DNA from 2 places in the Neobacillus oceani genome. Region 2 is predicted to be linked to the other one. Evidence: predicted binding sites of a transcription regulator. Region 2 holds the regulator's gene; the other holds the start of a gene.
What was found. The regulator CtsR, encoded in region 2, represses protease genes until heat stress. The targets are predictions, from matches to a motif close to ATGGTCAATAAAGGTCAAACA.
Positions count from the first base shown of each region.

Region 1: clpP (ATP-dependent Clp endopeptidase proteolytic subunit ClpP) is a predicted target of CtsR. The motif match lies at 1,922-1,942, and genes of this name have one in related genera.

Region 1 covers NZ_CP143543.1:4,066,156-4,070,573, reverse strand. Annotated here, with positions in the region: gene whiA (DNA-binding protein WhiA) at 1-395, shown strand, start outside; gene V1499_RS20655 (HPr family phosphocarrier protein) at 495-752, shown strand; gene V1499_RS20650 (hypothetical protein) at 890-1,123, shown strand; gene V1499_RS20645 (DUF3221 domain-containing protein) at 1,074-1,187, shown strand; gene clpP (ATP-dependent Clp endopeptidase proteolytic subunit ClpP) at 1,260-1,865, opposite strand; tRNA gene V1499_RS20635 (tRNA-Arg) at 2,081-2,152, shown strand; gene rpoN (RNA polymerase factor sigma-54) at 2,347-3,654, shown strand; gene V1499_RS20625 (glutaredoxin family protein) at 3,670-3,930, shown strand; gene V1499_RS20620 (sugar-binding transcriptional regulator) at 4,085-4,418, shown strand, end outside.
Region 2 covers NZ_CP143543.1:112,551-116,968, reverse strand. Annotated here, with positions in the region: gene clpC (ATP-dependent protease ATP-binding subunit ClpC) at 1-435, opposite strand, end outside; gene V1499_RS00600 (protein arginine kinase) at 449-1,522, opposite strand; gene V1499_RS00595 (UvrB/UvrC motif-containing protein) at 1,525-2,073, opposite strand; gene V1499_RS00590 (CtsR family transcriptional regulator) at 2,121-2,582, opposite strand; rRNA gene rrf (5S ribosomal RNA) at 3,562-3,677, opposite strand; rRNA gene V1499_RS00580 (23S ribosomal RNA) at 3,751-4,418, opposite strand, start outside.

The DNA of each region.
Region 1 (4,418 bases), 620 kb from region 2:
TAAAGGAAGCCGAAAAAATCACCGAATTCCTGAATATTATCGGAGCCCACAATGCCCTCCTCCGCTTTGAGGACGTCAGGATTGTCAGGGATATGAGAAACTCTGTAAACCGGCTTGTGAACTGCGAGACGGCCAATTTGAACAAAACAATTGGTGCATCGCTCAGGCAGGTAGAAAATATCCGTTACATCGACCGGACAGTAGGCCTTGAAGTTTTGCCAGGAAGGCTTCGGGAAATAGCGGAATTGAGAGTGGCCTACCAGGACGTGACGCTAAAGGAGCTGGGTGAAATGGTTTCCGGAGGGACCATCAGCAAATCGGGCATCAACCACCGCCTTCGAAAAATCGATGAAATCGCGGAGAAACTAAGGGCAGCTGAACAGGCGCCGAAATAACAGCCACCGATGTGGAAGATGTGTCGCATAGGATCTTCAATGGGAAAGAAACAGCAACAGGCAGCTGCCGTAAAAGAGATATAGAGGAGGAAGAATGTGATGGTAGAAAAAGAAGTGGAAGTAAAATTGAAAACCGGCCTCCAGGCGCGGCCGGCTGCCCAGTTCGTACAGGAGGCTAACCGTTTTTCAGCGGATGTCTTTTTACTGAAGGACGGCAAGAAAGTGAATGCAAAGAGTATTATGGGCCTAATGAGCCTGGCTGTCAGCTCGGGAGCGGTTATCACCATTGCGGCCGATGGCCCCGATGATAACGCCGCCGTCGAAGCACTCGCACAGTATGTTTCGAAAGAAGATTGAATTTTTTGAAAGCGGATTCGTTCTGGAGTGAACGGGTCCGTTTTTTTTTTACGGATATGTGTTGGTGACGCCCAGAGTGTAATCGAAGGGTGACTAAGGACGTCTAATTCTTAAATGCGGAGAAGGGAGAACCCGCCTTGAGGATTTGGATGGTTTCGATTATAGTTTTATTTATGATTTTAGCAGGCTGTAAAGACAGTAAAGAAGCAGTTAAAGGCCAGTCCGATTTAAAAGGAGTAATTCAAGAAGTAGATAGTGATGAAAACCGAATTTTGATTGAGGATGGAGAAGTAGGTCTCGTATGGGTTACGCTGCCTATCCATGGGAAAATTGATCGCTACAGTAAGGGAGGAAGTGGTCGTCTGGGTTGACGGAGGAATAGATACATCGCTTCCCTCACAGGCAAGGGCGCTAAATATCGAAATCGTAAAGTAGCAGTCTGTTGTATCCCATCACCACCACAACAGCCCGCCTCCAATCGGAAACGGGCTGCAATCACAACGAGTATTATTTATCTTTTTTCTCTTCAACAATATTACGAGTGATGATATGGTCGACGAGGCCGTATTCTTTAGCGCGCTCTGCAGTCATGAAGTTGTCGCGGTCTGTATCCCTTGCGATTACTTCAAGCGGCTGGCCAGTACGCTCGGAAAGGATGGTGTTCAGCTTCTCACGAAGGAACAGAATCCGCTTGGCGGCGATTTCGATTTCGGTTGCCTGGCCTTGCGCGCCTCCTAACGGCTGGTGGATCATTACTTCAGCATTCGGAAGGGCGTAACGCTTGCCTTTTGTTCCGGCTGCAAGAAGGAACGCACCCATGGATGCCGCCATGCCGATGCAGATGGTTTGGACATCCGGCTTTATGAACTGCATCGTATCATAAATGGCCATCCCCGCCGTGATGCTGCCGCCTGGGGAGTTGATGTAGATGGAGATGTCCTTTTCAGGGTTTTCCGCCTCAAGGAACAGGAGCTGGGCGACGATCGAGTTGGCAACATGGTCGTCAATTCCGCTCCCAAGCATAATAATCCGGTCTTTTAACAGGCGTGAATATATATCATATGCTCGCTCGCCCCGATTTGTTTGTTCAATGACTGTAGGGATCAAATTCATAAGACTGCCTCCTTAAGAAACATTTTAAGATTTCCTTATGTAAGTATCATACAATGATGGTCAATAAAGGTCAAACGAATCGCTCAATAGATAAGGTTTTGTTCGAACTTTTTCCATGTTAGCCATCTTACCCAACGTTCCCCATTTTAAACATAATCTGTGCTTGCAAAGATGATTGGTTTCCACTATAATATGAAATTGTGATGCAAAAATATGCCCTCGTGGTGCAACGGATAGCACGCAAGATTCCGGTTCTTGAAATTCGGGTTCGAGTCCTGACGAGGGCGCTACTTTTTAAAAAATCAACGGTTCCTGACTCGGGGCCGTTGATTTTTTTTGTACTATTAACCTCGGTATCGCGTTGCGCGCCACTGGCCCCGGAAAGGGAAGACAATTCTTTTCCCAAAAACCTTGCCAAGTTTTTTTGGCTATAACCCAAACCACCGATTTTCATGTAAAATAGAAGGCGGGGGGTAAGCAGATGAACATGAGGATTGGACTTTTGCAACAGCAGCAGACAAGATTGTCAATGACGCAGGAATTGTCCCAGGCAATTGCCCTGCTCCAATATAGTGCCCAGGAGCTGGCGAGCTTTCTGGAAGCAAGGGCGCTTGAAAATCCCCTGCTTGAAGTCATGCCTTCCGGGCAGTCGAAAGACCGTCCAAGGAAAACAACCTACAGAGAAAAACAAAACGATATAAATGGAATTGCATCGGAGACGGGGACGACGCTTGAGGAACATCTTCTTTCCCAGCTGAAGCCCGGGCGCTTTCAAAAAGACGAACAAAAACTTATACGCCAGGTTATATTGAATATAGATGAAAATGGTTATTTCCGTGGAGATATAAATGAAATCGCTGTCATTTCGAATGCAAGCCCAGCAAAGGTGGAAGAGTGCCTGTGGGAAATTCAGCAGCTGGACCCGCCAGGAATAGGCGCGAGAAACCTGCAGGAATGCCTCCTCCTTCAACTTGATAGAAATGGTGAAGGATCTCCTTTGGCCCATGTGATCGTAAAAGGATTCTTTTCCGAATTTGCGGAAAAAAAGTGGAAGAAGCTTGCGAAGGAATTAAAGGTAAGCCTCAAGGAAATACAGGGAATATATGACCTTATGCAAAAATTAAACCCAAGGCCCGGGGCTGATTTTTATCAGGAAAGAGCTGCTTATCTTGTTCCAGACGTGGTGGCGGATTGCGTGAATGGGCAATGGCGCGTCCATCTTGTTGAAGGAAATCTCCCGGCAATCGGCTTTAACGACGATATGTTCCATTCACTAACGTCAAGCGGCGATGAGCAGGCAATCAAATTTCTGCAGGAAAAATACCAGGATTACCAATGGCTTGCAAAAAGTATCAGGCAGCGGAACGATACAATTTTAAAAGTGGCTGGGAAAATAATTGAAAAGCAGCCGTACTTTTTTGCGGAAGCGAAGGGGCAGCTGATGCCGCTTACGATGAAGGAAGTTGCTGATTGCTTGGATATCCATGAATCGACCGTCAGCCGCGCTGTCCGTGAAAAATACCTCGGGACGCCATTTGGCACCTTTGAACTGAAGTCGTTTTTCTCTTCCGGAATCGGCACTGTCTCGGACAGCAGTGCATCCTCGGCCCAGGTGAAAAAATTGATCGCTGCGATTATCGGGCATGAGGACAAGAGGCAGCCAGTTTCAGACCAAGAGATCACCAATATGCTAAAGAAGAACGAGGGGCTTGTCATTTCGAGAAGGACCGTGGCCAAGTATCGGGAACAACTGGGAATCGCCTCTTCTTCAAAACGGAAACGATTTTAATAAAGGATGATTGAGTTGAAACCGAAAGTTACTTTCTATACTAGGAGCCGCTGCCCGCTTTGCGAAAAGGCGAAGGAGGATTTGCTTGAAATCCGCGAGTCCATCGCGTTCGAGCTTGAGGAAATTGATATTGGGTCTAGCGACGAGTTGACCGAGGAATATGGGCTGATGATACCGGTCATCCTTGTTGATGGAATTGAAGCTGGATACGGAATCATTGAAAAGCAGTATTTAGTTTCGTTCATAAAAAATAGCCAATCCAATCATTTTAGTTGAATGTGAAAATCACTCCTGTTAAAATAAGTGCGAACAGGGTGATTTTTTTTGCGACAAGTGGGACATAATTTGTCATAGCGGGACAAAAAACGTCCCAGTACCTTGGGAGAGATTCTGCTATGCTCCGCTAATTTGCAAGAAGGAGTTGCAGCTCATGCACTCGTTATTAGATATCCAAAAAAGATTATTGCCGGACCTTCTCGACGTTATGCAGGAAAGGTATTCCATTCTGCGTACAATCAATTTTTTGCAGCCAGTCGGAAGAAGGACCCTTGCCGCGAATCTTGGCTATACGGAGAGGGTTCTGCGTACAGAGACCGACTTCCTGAAGGAGCAGAACCTGATTGTTTCGCAACCTTTGGGCCTGATGCTTTCAGAAGGAGGCAGAAATTTACTGGAAGATCTTGATGGCTTAATGCGGGAGCTAAAGGGTATAGATGTAATGGAACTGGAATTGAAGCATCGCCTTGGCATCCGGAACGTTATTA
Region 2 (4,418 bases):
ATTGCTCCCTAGAAGCTGGAGAACTTGCTGCCGCGCCTTATTAAGGCTAACGCCAAGATTGTTTAGCACCCTTGCCGCAACACCTTCGCCTTCACGGATAAGGCCTAACAGGATGTGCTCCGTTCCAACGTAGGAATGGCCTAGTTTTCTAGCTTCATCCATGGATAGTTCAATTACCTTTTTCGCCCTTGGCGTGTAATGAATAGTCTGGGGAACTTCCTGCCCTCTGCCGATAAGCGTTTCAACTTCATTTTGGATCTTTTCCGCTCCCAGGCCAAGCCCATAAAGAGCCTTAGCGGCGATCCCATCTCCTTCACGGACGAGGCCGAGCAAAATATGTTCAGTTCCAATATTATTGTGGCCGAGGCGGATTGCCTCTTCCTGGGCCAGTGCAAGAACTTTTTGAGCCCTCTCTGTAAAACGGCCAAACATCATTGTCGTTTCCTCCTCATCTATCATTCATTTCCAGTTTTAGTCGCTCCCTGATAAGCCCCGCGCGCCGGATGTCTCTTTCATCCGGTCTCAATGGCCCGCCCGCATATTGCTGGAGGAAACCCGGCTGCGTCAAAATCATGAGTTCATTCAATATTGACCTGGAAATATTTTTTATATACCCCATATCAATTCCCAGTCTAACATCGGATAAACAACGGGCCGCCTCTTTCGTTTCAATAATCCTGCTATTTGAAAGAATTCCGAAAGACCTGAATACCCGGTCTTCCAATTGTATACGGGATGTCTTTTCCAAAGCTTCCCTTGCGGAGCGTTCTTGTGCAATCAGTTGGCTGACAACACTATTCAGGTCTTCAACAATATCTTCCTCTGATTTTCCCAGGGTAATTTGGTTGGATATTTGAAAAATATTGCCGAGCGCTTCGCTGCCTTCCCCATAAATCCCCCTCACGACAAGGCCAAGTTGGTTTATTGCCGGAATAATAGCATTTATTTGCTGTGTTAAAATAAGTCCAGGGAGATGCATCATCACCGAGGCCCTAAGACCGGTTCCGACATTTGTGGGGCAGCTAGTCAAATACCCGTGATCCTCATTAAAAGCATATTTTATATTCCCTTCCAGCCAATCATCAATCACATTTGCCGCTTCAAGCGCCTTTGTTAGCTGAAGGCCGGGGAATAGGCATTGAATCCTGATATGATCCTCTTCATTCACCATTACGCTTATTTCTTCGTTCTCCGAAAGGAGGCACGCCCCGAAAGGAGAATCCTCGGCAAGGTTTGGGCTGATTAAATGTTTTTCGACGAGTACCCTTTTTTGCAGCGGCTGCAACTCTTGCATTGAAAGAAGTTCAAGCTTGCCGAATGCTGTGAGGCCTGGGCCATCCACCATTTCCTTTAATTTCGAAATAATTGCCTGCCCTTCCTCACTTGTTAAAAGCGCCGGAAAATTATATTCATCAAGATTTCGTGCCAGCCTGATTCTTGAACTGAGTACAATATCAGCTTCCGGGCCTTCATTGTTCATCCAGGAACTGACCGCATGGTTTAGAAAATTTTCCAAAGACATAGTTACTTCCCCCCTCCGGCTGTTCCTCCTATCATGTTTTCAAGCGCCCTGATTTCATCCCTGATTTCAGCCGCCTTTTCAAATTCCTCCTTGGAAATGAGTTCCTTTAGCTTCCGCTTCGACTCTTCAAGCTTTTTTCTGATATGAAGCGTTCCGCCAACCCGTTTCGGTATTTTGCCGTTATGGGTCCAGTTTCCTCCGTGGAGCCTCCTTAATATTGGTTGCAGTTGGCTCGAAAACGTTTTATAACAATGTTCGCAGCCAAACCTTCCAACCTTGACAAACTGAGGGAAAGTCATTTTGCAATTCGGGCATTGAGGGACCTCCTCTTGCTTAAATGCATCCTCACCGGATTGTTGGTAGCCTTTATTAAAATTCAGAAGGCCGGCAAGCAAATTGTTAATTGAAAAACCGGGTCCTCCATTCATCATAAACATATCGCCCTTTTCCCGTGCGCATTGTTCGCAAAGATGAAATTCAGTTTTCTGGCCATTCAGGATTTTTGTGAAATGCATTGTTGCCGGCCTCTTATTGCACTCTTCGCAAATCATTTTCTCACCTTCTTCATGTATATGAAGGGAAAACACGGCCCTTTTCCCTATTTATATCTTAATGTCATAAGCATCGCTTTTAGCATTCGTGCCCGTAATTCATCCCTGTAGGGAAGGTCGATAAACAAAATCGATCTGTCAATAACACTCAGCATAATTTTTGCCTCACGTTCGGAAATTACTTTTTCATCTATCAACCGGAGAATGATTCCTTCCGCTTTGCTTTGGCTGACTTGGTCCTTAATAAGGGAAAGCACATGGTCCAGCAAGTGGGCATGGTCATTCGACTGGACTTTCATAATCCTAATGTAGCCGCCCCCACCCCGCTTACTTTCGACTAAATATCCCCGCTCTATTGTAAACCTTGTATTGATTACGTAATTAATTTGGGAAGGGACGCATTGAAATTTATCCGCTATCTCACTCCTCCTTATTTCAACAAGATCCTCTTCGCTTAACTCCAGAACCTGTTTTAAGTAGTTTTCAATGATATCAGAGATATTTCTCAACTTGCCACCCCCTACTGACTTTGACTATATTTGACTTTAATTATACATGATAAGGTTATGTACTTGCAATTTTTTTAATCCTTCATATTTTCTCCAATTAAAGTTCGTATGAAACCCTTCAAGGGTTTTTAAATAAGGGGGTTTTTTCCTCTACCCCAGATTTTAAAAACTAAACAGGGATGGCTTTTCTTTTAATATATTTTGCTGTTCCTGTCCAGAGTGTGGGCTCAATTTGGTCGGTTTTACTTTGTTATTCAGGCGGTGCTGCTAGAGGCTGTTAGGGAGGAGAGGTCGGTCTAGAGGATGCATTAATGGATCTTTGTAAACCACGGATTACTTCTGTGCTTTTATATAAGGTTGAACCAACATTTCTACAGGGCGAAGAGAATCTTGCGGTTAATTTCCGGTATTAAATTAAGGGGTTTATAGGACAACAAAACCACGTTTCGACGCTGGCTTGTCAATTATATGGGGTTTATGTGACAACCGAACCGGATTTCGGTGCTTGCTTGTCACTTATATCGGGAACACTTGGATATTCACTTTGCTGTCCAGAGACCATGCTTCTTCGGACAAACAACTCTTGAAAATTCACTTTGCTGTCCGGAGATCAGACTTCTTTGGACACACTACACTCGGAAATTCACTTTACTGTCCAGAGATCACGCTTCTTTGGACACACTTCCCATGAAAATTCACTTTGCTGTCCAGAGACGAGGCTTCTTTGGACACACATCCCATGAAAATTCACTTTGCTGTCCAGAGATCAGACTTCTTTGGACACACTTTATCTGACAACCACACCGAATTTCGACTCCTGACTGTCCCTTAAACAAGGATTATGGAACGACTTTTCAGGTTTTTCTCTTTTTGCCGCTCTCTCAAACATGGACAGAAAGGTTTTCTATGGCTGGCAGTTCATTCACATGCCTTAAATACACCAAAAAAGGCAACCCATTTAAAGGTTGCCTTCCATTTTGCCCGGCAGCGTCCTACTCTCACAGGGGCAAGGCCCCAACTACCATCGGCGCTGAGAAGCTTAACTTCCGTGTTCGGTATGGGAACGGGTGTGGCCTTCTCGCCATAACTGCCAGACTATTTGGTTTGAGGTTCATTCCCTCAAAACTGGATAATTTAAGAAGAAGTTCGGAAGAACACGGTAATCTATTTGGTTAAGTCCTCGATCGATTAGTATCAGTCAGCTCCACACGTCGCCGCGCTTCCACCTCTGACCTATCAACCTGATCATCTTTCAGGGATCTTACTTCTTACGAATGGGAAATCTCATCTTGAGGGGGGCTTCATGCTTAGATGCTTTCAGCACTTATCCCGTCCGCACATAGCTACCCAGCGATGCCTTTGGCAAGACAACTGGTACACCAGCGGTGCGTCCATCCCGGTCCTCTCGTACTAAGGACAGCTCCTCTCAAATTTCCTGCGCCCACGACGGATAGGGACCGAACTGTCTCACGACGTTCTGAACCCAGCTCGCGTACCGCTTTAATGGGCGAACAGCCCAACCCTTGGGACCGACTACAGCCCCAGGATGCGATGAGCCGACATCGAGGTGCCAAACCTCCCCGTCGATGTGGACTCTTGGGGGAGATAAGCCTGTTATCCCCGGGGTAGCTTTTATCCGTTGAGCGATGGCCCTTCCATGCGGAACCACCGGATCACTAAGCCCGACTTTCGTCCCTGCTCGACTTGTAGGTCTCGCAGTCAAGCTCCCTTGTGCCTTTACACTCTGCGAATGATTTCCAACCATTCTGAGGGAACCTTTGGGCGCCTCCGTTACATTTTGGGAGGCGACCGCCCCAGTCAAACTGCCCGCCTGAC